3 regions of the Saccharopolyspora erythraea genome follow, and region 2 is predicted to be linked to each of the others. Evidence: riboswitches for the same ligand, from Rfam matches in the RefSeq annotation. Region 2 holds a riboswitch; each other region holds the start of a gene.

Evidence for each region. A riboswitch is a leader RNA that binds a small molecule or an ion and turns the genes downstream of it on or off. The one in region 2 is predicted to bind cobalamin.
Region 1: linked by a shared signal. The riboswitch ahead of HUO13_RS17160 (ABC transporter substrate-binding protein) and the one ahead of HUO13_RS23310 (Rossmann-like domain-containing protein) in region 2 are both predicted to bind cobalamin.
Region 3: linked by a shared signal. The riboswitch ahead of HUO13_RS29985 (putative cobaltochelatase) and the one ahead of HUO13_RS23310 (Rossmann-like domain-containing protein) in region 2 are both predicted to bind cobalamin.

Annotation. Positions count from the first base shown of each region.
Region 1 is NZ_CP054839.1:3,737,662-3,741,865, forward strand. It holds gene HUO13_RS17155 (helix-turn-helix transcriptional regulator) at 1-2,040, shown strand, start outside; cobalamin riboswitch at 2,105-2,300, shown strand; gene HUO13_RS17160 (ABC transporter substrate-binding protein) at 2,506-3,405, shown strand; gene HUO13_RS17165 (FecCD family ABC transporter permease) at 3,402-4,204, shown strand, end outside.
Region 2 is NZ_CP054839.1:5,182,245-5,186,448, forward strand. It holds gene HUO13_RS23300 (hypothetical protein) at 1-180, opposite strand, end outside; gene HUO13_RS23305 (putative quinol monooxygenase) at 579-911, shown strand; cobalamin riboswitch at 1,238-1,408, shown strand; gene HUO13_RS23310 (Rossmann-like domain-containing protein) at 1,625-2,494, shown strand; gene HUO13_RS23315 (PLP-dependent cysteine synthase family protein) at 2,488-3,600, shown strand; gene HUO13_RS23320 (MFS transporter) at 3,597-4,204, shown strand, end outside.
Region 3 is NZ_CP054839.1:6,713,071-6,717,274, reverse strand. It holds gene HUO13_RS29995 (S1 family serine peptidase) at 1-529, shown strand, start outside; gene HUO13_RS29990 (GNAT family N-acetyltransferase) at 667-1,164, shown strand; cobalamin riboswitch at 1,474-1,655, shown strand; gene HUO13_RS29985 (putative cobaltochelatase) at 1,693-3,780, shown strand; gene cobO (cob(I)yrinic acid a,c-diamide adenosyltransferase) at 4,063-4,204, shown strand, end outside.

The DNA.
Region 1 (4,204 bases), 1.4 Mb from region 2:
CCCGGGCTTCCGGCCCCCGCCGCGGTGGCCGCACGGGTGCGCGAACTGCTCGCGGGCTGCTCGCCGGCCGTTCGGGGTTTCGTGGAGGCGACTGCCGTGCTGGGACCGGGCACAGCGGTCCGCGACGCCGCGCTGCTGGCGGGTGTCGAGGACGGCCTGCTGACCGTTCTCGACGAAGCCTGCGCCACGGGGCTGGTCTGCCTCGCAGCTCGTGGGCTGACCGAGGTCGGTCCCGCGGACCCCATGGTGCGCGCCGCCGTGCTGGCCGCACTGGCACCGGGCCGCAGGTCCGGCCTGCACCGCCGGGCGGCCGGCCTGGTCGACGACCCGGCCCGCAAACTGCGGCTCCTCGTCGCCGCGAGTCCCGTGCCGGACCCCGCCGTCGCCGATCGCCTCGACGCGCTGGCCACCGAGCGGGCATCGGAAGGGGCGTGGGCGGAGGCCGCGTCACTGCTCATCGACGCGAGCCGGCTCACCGAGGACCGGCTGGAGCGGGAAAGCCGCATCAGCCGCGCCGTCGACGCGCTGATCGGGGCCGGAGACGTGTTCGCGGCCGCCGCCCTCGTTCCCGAGGTGGAGAGCCTGCGCGAGACGCCGCTGCGCAACGCGGTGCTGGGCTACCTGGCCGTCGTCCGCGGGCGGGTGGCCGAGGCGGAGTCCCGGCTCGGCCGGGCCTGGCGGCTGGTCAACGCCGAGCGCGACCCGGACGTCGCCGCGCTGATCTGCCAGCGCTACGTGCTGCACGCGCTCGTCCGCTGCCGCGCCGACGATCTCGTGACCTGGGCCGACCGGGCGATCTCGCTGGCGGGGCCGGAGGCGCCAGCCGCGGTCGAGGCCGCCGCGATCCGCGGGCTGGGGCTGGCCGCGACGGGACGGGCTCGCCAGGCGCGCCGCGACTACGCGCGCCTGGGGGAGCGGGTTCGCCACGGAGCGCAGGCCCAGCGGGTGATGATGGCCCGCGGCTGGCTCAACCTGCTCACCGACGCGGTCGACGACGCGCGCGCCGAGCTGGAAAGCGCCGTGCCGACGACCTTCCTCGGCGGTTCGACCCGGATCTCGCTGTGGGCGCGGGCCTGGCTCGCACGCGCGCAGTTCCTCGCCGGGGCGTGGGACGACGCGATGCGCACCGTGCGCGACGCGGCGCCTCTGCTCGAACGCAGCGGCATCGTCCTCACCGGTCCGCTGCTGCACTGGACCGAGGTGACCGTGCACGCGTTGCGCGGTGAGTGGGAGCAGGCCGAGCAGGCGTTGCTGCGCTGCGACGCCGGACCGCAGGACTACGAGATCATGCGGGTCCCCACCTACCTGGCCCGGGCGCAGGTCGCCGAGGCGCGCGCCGACTCCGCAGGCGTGCTGCGAGCCCTGCATCCGCTCACCCAGTCCTGGGCCGCCGCCGGCATCGACGAACCCGGCCACTGGCCGTGGCACGACATGTACGCCCACGCCCTCGTGCTGGAAGGACGCCACGAGGAGGCCGACGCGTTCCTGCTGCCGCACGAGCGGCTGGCGGCCGCGCGCGAGCACGCCTCCGCCCGGGCTCGGCTCGCGGCGGCCCGTGGCCGGCTGCTGGGCGCGCAGGGCGATCCGGCCGCGGCCGCGGCCGCCTTCGAGCAGGCCCTGGAACTGCTCGAAGGGCTTCCGCTGCGCTACGACCACGCGCGCGTCGCCTTCGCCTACGGCCAGACGTTGCGGCGGGCCGGGAAGCGCCGCGAGGCGGACGCGGTCCTCACCACCGCCCGCGACGGCTTCGCCACCATGGGCGCCGCGACCTACGTGGAGCGGTGCGACCGCGAGCTCAAAGCAGGCGGCGTGCACGCGTTGCGCGCGGAGCGGGCCTTCAACGAGCTCACCCCGCAGGAGGAGGCCGTCGCCCGGCTCGTCGCACGCGGACTGTCCAACCGGGAGGCCGCCGCGGAACTGTTCCTGTCCACCAAGACGGTCCAGTACCACCTGACCCGCATCTACACCAAGCTCGGCATCCGCTCCCGGGCCGAGCTCGCGGCCCTGCGCGGCGCTTCGGAGGAACCGAACCGGGAATGAGCACCGGCCGGTTCGCGCCGCTGCGAGAAGGCTCACGTTGGTTGGGCGGACGTGATCGTGTCGGTTAGGGTGCCTGCGAGCCAGCCGTACCCGGTGAACGGGTCAGGGAATCCGGTCGGAAGCCGGAACTGACGCGCAGCGGTAGGGGCGGCGGACGGGGAAGGGCCGCGTGCGGCCCGCCACTGGGAGCGGTTCCCGGGAAGGCTCCCCGTTCCGGATTGCGCCCGAGTCCGAAGACCTGCTGGTTCCCCGCGCGCCCGCCCGGGCGTGCGGGGACTCGCCCCTTGCGGCTTCGCGTACGAGCCCGAGCGAAGGACACGGATGCTGCTGTTCTCTCTTTTCGCGCGCCGGCGTCGTCTTGCCCGGCCAGGGCGCAAGACCCTGCTCGCCGGTGTGGTCGCGGTCGCCCTCTGCGGATGTTCAGCGCCGCCCACGGGAAGTGCCCCGCCAGGGCAGTCCACTGCCATGCGCAACTGCGATCGCGATGTCGTCGTCGAGACACCGCCGCGGCGTGCGGTGAGCCTCAACCAGAGCACGACCGAGATCATGCTCTCGCTGGGACTGCAGGACCGGATGGTCGGGACCGCGACCTGGACCGAACCCGTCGCGCCGCACCTGGCCGCGGCCAACGCGCGAGTGCCCCGGTTGGCGGAGAACACCCCGTCGTTCGAGGGCGTGCTGGCGACCGAGCCCGACATCGTGCTGGGCGCGTACCACGCCATCTTCACCGACCAGCGCGTTGCCTCGCGGGACCGGTTCGCGCAGTTGGGCGTGCCGACCTACCTCTCGCCTAGCAACTGCCTGCCGGAGGAGGCGCCGCTGGGCAGGCCGACCGAGCTGGACGACATCTACCGCGAGGTCCACGAGATCGCCACGATCTTCGGAGTGCCGGAGCGCGGTGATGCCCTCGTCGCCCAGTTGCGGGGGCGGGTCGCGGCCGCTCAAGCCCGCGTGGCCGGGTTGCGGTCGCGCGACGAGCAGTCGGTGCTGTTCTGGTTCGCCAGGACCGAATCGCCTTACGTGGCCGGTGGAACCGGTTCTCCGGGGATCATGGCCCGCGCGTTGGGCGTGCGCAACGCCTACGGGGACGTGGCATCGATGTGGCCCCAGGTCGGTTGGGAGGACGTGCTGAGCCGCGAGCCGACGGTTCTGGTGCTCGGCGACCTCACCAGGGACCAGGAGGGCGACAGCCTCAGGTCCAAGGTGGACTTCCTGCGCGGCGACCCCGCGGTGTCGCAGCTCGAGGCAGTGCGGCGGCAGGACTGGATCCCGATGAGCGGCACCGCGCTGAACGTCAGCATGCGCACCGTCGACGGAATCGAGGCGCTGGCCGACAAGCTCGTCGCCATGGAGCGGCACGGGTGATCCGCACGCGGGCCCGTTGGCTTGTCGCGGGTGGCTTGCCCGTGCTGGTGATGTCGGTCGCGGTCGTGCTCACCGTGGGACCGGCCGACATCTCGGTCGGTGACGTCACCGAGGTGGTCCGGGCGCGGCTCGGGCTGGGCACCACCGACGTTTCCCGCATCGCGCAGGGCATCGTGTGGGAGCTGCGCCTGCCCAGGGCGCTGCTGGCGGCGATCTGCGGCGCGGGCCTGGGCGTCTGCGGTGCGGTGTTGCAGTCGCTGCTGCGCAATCCGCTGGCGGACCCGTACCTGCTGGGGATCTCGTCGGGGGCGTCCACCGGTGCGGTGGTGGTCGCCGTGCTCGGCGCGGGCGCGGGCGCGATCGGGCTGGCCGTCGGTGCGTTCGCCGGCGCGCTGGTCGCCTTCGCCCTGGTGATGGCGCTGGCCGCGCTCGCGGGCGGCGGCACGAGCCGCGTCATCCTCGCCGGCGTCGCGGGCAGCCAGCTGTTCTCCGCGCTGACCTCATACATCGTCATGACCTCCGCCGACGCCCAGCAGACCCAGGGCGTGCTGTTCTGGCTGCTCGGTTCCCTGTCCGGGGCCCGATGGGACGACGTCGCGCTCGCGGGCGCGGTGTGCGCGCTGGGCCTGCTGCTGTGCCAGTCGCAGGCGGGTGCGCTGGACGCCTTCGCTTTCGGTCACGACTCGGCCGCCTCGCTGGGAGTGGCCGTGCAACGCGTACGAGGGCTCCTGCTCGCGGGCACCGCGCTGGTGACCGCGACCCTGGTGGCATCCTCGGGCGCCATCGGCTTCGTCGGACT
Region 2 (4,204 bases):
GCCGTCGAAGTGGCCGCCCCAGCACATCAGGCGGCCACCCTCGAACTTGATCGGAGCGCCACCGCTGAGGACGCAGTCCCACCCCCTCACCGCGAATCCGGCGTGGGCGGGCCCGGCGGCGACCGCCAGGCCAGCCGCGGCGATGGCCCCGGCGACGATGATCCTCTTCACAGTGCGCATGTGTGCTCGCCCTTCCCGTTTGAACATCACGGAACTGCTGTGCCACGAGCAGGGTTGATGATGTTGCACCCGCTCGCATGCCGGGGCGCTCTGCTGTGTGTCATCCCTGCAGGGTGAGCCCTGTTTTCGTCACCCTCAGCGCACACACGAGCAGCCGAGGATCACGAACGAGGTTGCGGGGCAACGCATGAGGTGCGGTCCCATCGCGGCACGACACCGGAAAGTGGCCGCCGGCAGTCCGGCCTCAGCACGATCGTGGAAGCGGCACCGGACCTCGACGACATGGCGGCACCGGGCACCGGAAGCCGTTCGGGCACCGGCCGCGGCGGTTTCCTAGGATTCCGGCGGAGGACGTTGGCCGAACCGCCTCCACCACGAGCGACGAAGGAGCGAGATCGATGATCTTCATCACCGCGAGGTTCCGGGTGCTGTCCGAGCACGCCGACCGCTGGCCCGAGATCGCGGGCGACTTCACCCGCGCGACCCGCGCCGAGGCCGGCTGCCTGTGGTTCGACTGGTCCCGCAGCATCGAGAACCCCGACGAGTACGTGCTCGTCGAGGCGTTCCGCGACGACGAGGCGGGGGCCGAGCACGTGCAGTCCGACCACTTCAAGCAGGCGCAGCAGACCCTGCCGCAGTACCTGGCCGAGACGCCGCGGGTGATCAACACGACGATCCCGCAGCAGGACTGGTCGGTGCTCGGCGAGATGACCGTGCCCGAGCGGGGCTGACCCGTCCCTCGCGCGCTCCGCCCGTGGTGCCCGCCCGGGCCCCACGGCGGTCGCCGCGCCCATCCGCAGGAGGCCCCGGCGGGCCACCACCACCCCGGGCCGATCGGACCACGGCCGCCCGAGTGATCGATCCCACCAAACCACTGTGGACAGCACCACTGTGGACTTCTCGCGCCGCCCACTCTCATAGTGCTACTCCGCGAACTTCTAGCCCGTTCGGACTAACGTCAGTCCGCCGGAAGGCCCATCAAGTGCGCGTTCGGACAAGGGCGTGATCTGCGACCGCTGCCCTTGACAGCCCGGGCGGCCTGCTGCAAACGTCTTCGCGAGTTTCTCACCGCGACGGCGGACAGGAAGCCGGTGCGACTCCGGCACGGTCCCGCCACTGTGAATGGGGAGCCACCGCCACCGCGCCACTGCCGTGCAACCGGTGGGAAGGCTGGCGGAAGGCGACGATCCATGAGTCAGGAGACTGGCGCCGTCGTGCCGATTCGTACGGGGTCGCGGAGCCCCGGAGGAGGTACCGAGGTGCTGCTGCACTGCACGCACGTCACCGGCCGACACCGCCGCCGTGGCGTCTCCACCGCTCGAGGCACGACGCGTCCACGTGCGTCGTCCGGAGGAACCACGCCTTCCAGGGCGTGATCCCCTCCTTCGTCCGCCCGTCGGCGGATTTCCACCCGACTCCGGATCTCTCACACGTGGAGACACCCGTGCCTGCTGGCATCGCATCCCCTGCTCGCGCGCCCGAACACGCCGCGCTGACCGCGCTGATCGACCGGGCCCGCGCCGACGACGAACGGCGCGCGGCCGACCTGCGAACCGAGCAGGCCCGGATCTCGGTCGCTTTCCTGACCGTCCAAAGTGCACAACACGCCGGAAGGCGCTCGGGCTACGCCAACTTCGTGCTGAGCGTGCGGGTAGGCAACGCGGTCGGTTCCTGCGCCGTCGAAGCCGGCGAGGCGGATTCGCTCGACGTGGGCGATCTCGCCGGCCGCACCGTCACCGAGCTGCTCGGGCACCGCCAGGCGCCGGTCCGGGTCGCCGTGCTCGACGCCTACCTGGCCTGGCTGCAACCGCACTCCCAGCACCCGAGGTCCAGCCTCGTGCACGTCCCTGCCGGTACCTCGCTGGAGAAGTCGGTGGCCAGGGCCCGCGCGGTGGCCGACCTGGTGCCCGTGCGGCCGGGCGGCGCGGTCGCGGTGATCGGGGTGGTGAACTCGCTGCTCGCCGCGCTCGGCGAACGCGGCGCGCACCGCGTCCCGTGTGACCTGCGCGGCGGGACGACCGAGTGGGGCGAGCCGGTCACGACCGACCACCGCGAGGCGATCTCCCGCGCCGACGCGGTGCTCGCCTCGGGGATGGTCCTGGGCAACGGGACCTTCGACGAGATCTCCGCGCTGTGCCGGGAACGCGGGCTTGCGCTGGTCGTGTTCGCCCAGACCGGGAGCGCGGTGTTGCGGGAGCTGGTCGGCACCCACGTGCACGCGCTGTCGGCCGAGCCCTACCCGTTCTTCTGGCTCACCGGCGACGGCACCGACATCCACACCTACGTGGCCCAGGGCGGTGATGCGACGTGCTGACCGCTCGAGCCGACGTGCGCGGCGGGGCCAGGTGCGCCTCGGTCCTGGACCTCATCGGCGACACCCCGGTCCTGCGGGTCGACACGCCGCTGCCTCACCCCCACCCCGGTTTCTGGGCGAAGCTGGAGGGTTTCGCGCCGGGCGGGATGAAGGCCAGGGCCGCGCTGTCGCTGCTGCGGGGCGCCCGGCGCCGGGGCGAGCTGCGCCCGGGTGGCGCGGTGGTCGAGTCGACCAGCGGCACGCTGGGCATCGGGCTCGCCTGCGTCGGCACCGCGCTGGGACATCCGGTCGTGATCGTCGCCGACCGCGAGCTCGACGGGATGACCGCGGCACTCCTGCGCGCCCACGGCGCCCGGGTCGAGATCGTGACCGAACCGCATCCGGTCGGCGGATGGCAGCGCGCCCGCCGCGAACGCGTGGCGCGACTGCTCGCCGAACTCCCCGGCGCCTACTGGCCCGACCAGTACAACAACCCCGACAACCCGGCCGGGTACCGCGGTCTGGGCGAGGAACTGGTGCAGCAGTTCGACCAGCTGGACGCGGTGGTGTGCAGCGTCGGCACCGGCGGGCACAGCGCGGGGATAGCGCCGGTCGTGCGCGCGCGGTGGCCGCACGTGCGCATCGTCGGGGTGGACTCGGTCGGCTCCACGGTGTTCGGCCAGGACGCCGCGCGGCGGCTGATGCGCGGGCTGGGCAGCAGCATCCACCCGGGCAACGTCGACTACGACATCTTCGACGAAGTGCACTGGATCGGACCGGCCGAAGCCGCCGACTCCTGCCGCAGGCTCGCCGCCGGGGCGTTCGTCACCGGCGGCTGGAGCACCGGAGCGGTGGCGATGGCCGCCGCGTGGTGCGCCCGGGAGCTGGGCTCGGACCGGGTCTGCGGGGTCTTCCCCGACGGGCCGCACCGCTACTGGCAGTCGATCTACGCCGACGACTACCTCGCCGAGCACCACCTGGGCGCCCCGGTCACCGAACCGCTCGACGACGCCGGACCGCACTCGGCCCTCGGCTGGGTGCGCACCGGCAAGGTCGTCGACCCCTGTTCCCTGCGCTCCGCCGAGGGGCTGCCCTGCACCGTGTGCGGAGAGGAGGACGCGCTGTGAACACCAGCGAGTTCCGGCGGCTCTCGCCCGCCTCCAAGCTGCTGGTGGTCAACCAGTTCGGCATCAACGTGGGCTTCTACATGCTCATGCCGTTCCTGGCCGCCTACATGAGCCACAACCTCGGCTACGGCGCCGCGGTGGTCGGCCTGGTGCTGGGCGTGCGCAACCTGAGCCAGCAGGGGATGTTCCTGCTCGGTGGCACCGCCGCCGACCGGCTCGGCTGCCGGCCGATGATCATCACCGGCTGCGCGCTGCGGGTGCTGGCCTTCGGGCTGTTCAGCGTGCTGACCTCGCTGCCCGGGCTGTTCGCGGCGGCCATGCTCACCGGGCTGGCGGGCGCGCTGTTCAACCCCGCCGTGCGCACCTACCTGATGCACGAGGCGGGAGAACGGCGCGCCGAGACCTTCGCCGTGTTCAACGTGTTCGCCCACGCGGGCACGCTCGTCGGTCCGCTGCTGGGCGCCGCGCTGCTGCGGGTCGACTTCCGGCTGATCGCGGTCGTGGCGTGCGTCGCGTTCGCGGTGCTGACGATCGCGCAGGCCGTCGTGCTCCCCCACCGCGAGGTCGAGCCCCAGCGCCAGAGCGTGCTGGGCAGCTGGCGCAC
Region 3 (4,204 bases), 1.5 Mb from region 2:
TCCGCTCGGCGGCCTTCGCGCGGTCGTCGGACGGTCCGACCTGCGGACGCAGGAGGGGGTCGTCAGTGCCGTCGACGCCGCGTGGGTCCACCCGCGGTACCAGGGTTTCGCCAGCGGGCACGACGTCGCGGTCCTGACGCTTCGGACCCCGGTGGACTACCGCGTCCTCCCGCTCGTCGGGCAGGGGGAGACCGCGCCGTACCAGACCGGGACGGTCGGCCGGGTCTACGGCTGGGGCCGCACGTCCGAGTCGGGGGCGCAGTCGTCGGTGCTGCGTTCCGTCGAGGTGCCTGTCACCCCGGACGCCGAGTGCGGCCGGGCTTACGCCGGCTTCGACCGGTCGTCGATGTTCTGCGCGGGCACGCCCGAGGGCGGGCGGGATGCGTGCGGGGGTGACTCGGGTGGCCCGTACGTGGTCAACGGGCGCCTGGTCGGGGTCGTGTCGTACGGCGTGGGCTGTGGACGGCCGGAGCAGCCGGGTGTCTACACGCGGCTGGCGACCTACGCCGGCGAGATCGCGGGAGCGTGAGGCGGCGGGCTTGGCGCTTCCGGTAGCCGGGGTGCGTGTGACCTGCGGCGGACTCATCCGCTGCGGAGGGTGTTGTTAGCAACTCCGAGTGCTCGTGGATGCGGTTGTCGGGGGTCGGTTGTGATATCCAGGTAAGGGTGACCCTTCAGCCTCTTGCGACCTCTGTGCACCGCGCCTACACGGCGGATCTCGATGCCGAAGACTTCTACCGGATGCTGCGGTTGCGCGTTGACGTCTTCGTGGTCGAGCAGGAGTGCCCTTACCCCGAGTTGGACGGTCGTGATCTGGAAACCACGACTCGCCACTTCTGGATCGATTCAGCAGATGGCTACGTGCTCGGCTACCTGCGGTTGCTGGAGGACCCCGACGGCACCTTCCGGATCGGCCGGGTCTGCACCGCCAAGAGCGCGCGCGGTCTCGGGCTCGCCCGCAAGCTGATGCGGGCCGCCGTCGCCGAGGTGCAGCGCGAGCCCGCGGTGCTCTCGGCGCAGACCTACGCGCTGGAGTTCTACCGCTCCTTCGGCTTCGTCGAGGATGGCGAGGAGTACCTGGAGGACGGGATTCCGCACATCGAGATGCGACGCGACCCGCGCACTCGCACCGCGAACCCGACGGTCGGCGGCGCGGCGAGGTAGCGGCGAGCGCGCCGGAGACGGTGCGTAGCTGCCGTGCCGGCGGATCGGGCTGCGACGAGCCCGACGCGGGCGGCCAGGTGGCGAGCGGCGGCAACCGGCGGAGCGGAGCCGAGCAGCCCTGGCGGGTTCGGGGAAGAGCGGTGTCCCGCGCGCGGGAGCGCCTTGGAACGGACTCCCTGATGCAGCCGTGTCCGATGCCCAGGACATGCACCGCCCCGGAAATGCCCTGCGCATCGCGCCGTTGACGGGCCGAGGCGATCCGCCGGAGTAGTGGTTCTCGTTACGCCGTGCCCTCGCCGGTGATCGCGGTCTGCGACGATGCACGGTGGTCAAAGCAAGGAGTGCGTCAGGAAGCCGGTTGGAGTCCGGCACGGCCGGCGCCACTGTGACCGGGGAGCGGACCTCCCCCGCGAGCCACCGGGGCGACCTGGGAAGGCCGGAGGGACGCGGCGAGCCGGGAGTCAGGACACTGCCACCCCTTGTTCCCACCACCCGGGGCGCCCGAGACCCGAGGAAGGAACTGCACGCATGACCGCTGTGCGCTACCCGTTCTCCGCCGTGGTCGGACACGACGACCTGCGGCTGGCCCTGCTGCTCAACGCGGTGCACCCGCGCATCGGCGGGGTCCTGGTCCGCGGCGAGAAGGGCACCGCCAAGTCGACCATCGTGCGCGCGCTGGCCGCGCTGCTGCCCGAGCTCGACGTGGTGCCGGACTGCCGCTTCGGCTGCGCACCGCTGGACGCCGACCCGCGGTGCCCCGACGGCCCGCACGACGGCACCGCCTCGTCGGTCCGCCCCGCGCGGCTGGTGGAGCTCCCGGTCGGCGCGACCGAGGACCGCCTGGTCGGCTCGTTGGACCTGGAGCGCGCCCTCACCGACGGCGTCCGCGCCTACCAGCCCGGTCTGCTCGCGGCCGCCCACCGCGGCGTTCTCTACGTCGACGAGGTGAACCTGCTGCACGACCACCTCGTCGACCTGCTGCTCGACGCCGCCGCGATGGGACGCGCGCATGTCGAACGCGAGGGTGTCTCGGTGGCCCACGCCGCCTCGTTCCTGCTCGTCGGCACGATGAATCCCGAGGAGGGCGAGCTGCGGCCGCAGCTGCTCGACCGGTTCGGCCTCACGGTCCACGTCACGGCCTCCCGCGACGTGCCGACGCGGACCGAGGTGGTGCGGCGGCGGCTGGCGTTCGAGGCCGACCCGGCTGGGTTCGCCCGCCGTTGGGAGGACGAGGACGCCGACCTGGCCAAGCGGATCGCCGCCGCCCGGGAACGGGTCGGCTCTGTGGTGCTGCCGGACTCCGAGCTGCGGCGGATCTCCGCGCTGTGCGCTGCCTTCGAGGTCGACGGCATGCGCGCCGACCTCGTGCTCGCCCGGACGGCGGTGGCGCACGCGGCCTGGCGCGGCGCTGAGTCGGTGGCCGAGGCCGACGTCGAGGCCGCCGCCCGTCTCGCGCTGCCGCACCGCAGGCGCCGCGACCCGTTCGACGAGCCCGGGGTGGAGGAGGAGCAGTTGCAGCAGGCGCTCTCCGATGCCGCCCAGCACGCGGACAACCCGCCGGAGGACGAGCGCGACGAGCAGTCCGGCGACGAGCGGGACGAGCAGTCCGGCGACGACGATCCGGATGAAGGCGGTCCGGGTGGCGCATCCGGCCCCGACGATGGCGGCCCGGACGACGACGGCCCGGACGGCGGTCCGGGTGGCGGTCAAGCCAGCCCGGAGGAGGGCGGTGAGCCGCGCCGCAAGGCCCCGTCGGAGCGTCCGCCCGCGCCGCCCGCGGCGGCGTTCCGGGCTCGGTTGCTGGAAGTGCCGGGTGTCGGTGAGGGAGCGCCCGGCAGGCGCTCGCGCTCGCGGTCGCGCACCGGCCGCGCCGTACGCGCTTCCACAGTGGACGGACATGGCATCCACCTGCCCGCGACGCTGAGCGCCGCGGCGCCGCATCAGTCCGCGCGCGGGCGCAGCGGTCCCGGGCTGGTGCTCCGCGGCCACGACGTGCGGCACGCCGTCCGCGAGGGCAGGGAAGGCAACCTGGTGCTGTTCGTGGTCGACGCGTCGGGGTCGATGGCGGCCCGCGAGCGGATGTCGGCAGTCAGCGGTGCCGTGCTCTCCCTGCTGCGCGACGCCTACCAGCGCCGGGACAAGGTCGGGGTGGTGACCTTCCGCGGCGACTCCGCTGAGGTGGCGCTGCCGCCCACGTCCTCTGTGGACACCGCTGCGGTCCGGATGCGGAGGTTGCGCACCGGCGGGCGCACGCCGCTGGCCGACGGACTGCTCAAGGCGCACAAGGTCATCGGTACCGAGCGCACGCGCGACCCGCGCCGCCGTCCGCTGCTGGTGCTGCTCACCGACGGCAAGGCGACGGTCCCACTGAGGTCCAATGTGGACGGACGTGCCCGCCGTGCGGTCGACGACGCGGTGCGCTCGGCGGGGCTGCTCGCCGACGCCGGTGTGGCCTCGGTCGTCGTCGACTGCGAGAACGGGATGGTGCGGCTGGGGCTCGCCGACCGGCTCGCCGGCGCGCTCTCGGCGCCGTGCCTGCGGCTGGAGGAACTGTCGGCCGACAACGTCGCCGGTGTCGTGCGCGCCGTGCGGGACGGCGGTTCGCGCGCGGCTTGATCTCGTTTTGATTACGAGATTGGAGATCTCGCGTACGGGTCTCGCAGGCCGGTTGGTACGGTGTTCGCGTCCACCTGACCCCCAGGGGTGGACCTGAAAAGTGCCCTCGCGCTCCCGGTAACCCCCAGGCTGGTTGAGCGCGAGGGCCTTTTCGTTCCCGGGGCAACCGCGGTCGCGCGGTCTGATCGTCCCGCTACCGCGTCCTGATGGCCTGGCTGCCGCGGACGGATGCCCCCCGACCGGGGCCGCTGAGATCGGCGCCACTTGGCTTAGGGTCGGAGCATGCCTCAGGGACAGCCATCGACAGTGCCAGCCGACGGACTGACGACTCGCCAGCGGCGCAACCGCCCGCTGGTCGTGGTGAACACCGGTGAGATGAAGGGCAAGTCGACCGCCGCGTTCGGCATGGCGCTGCGCGGCTGGA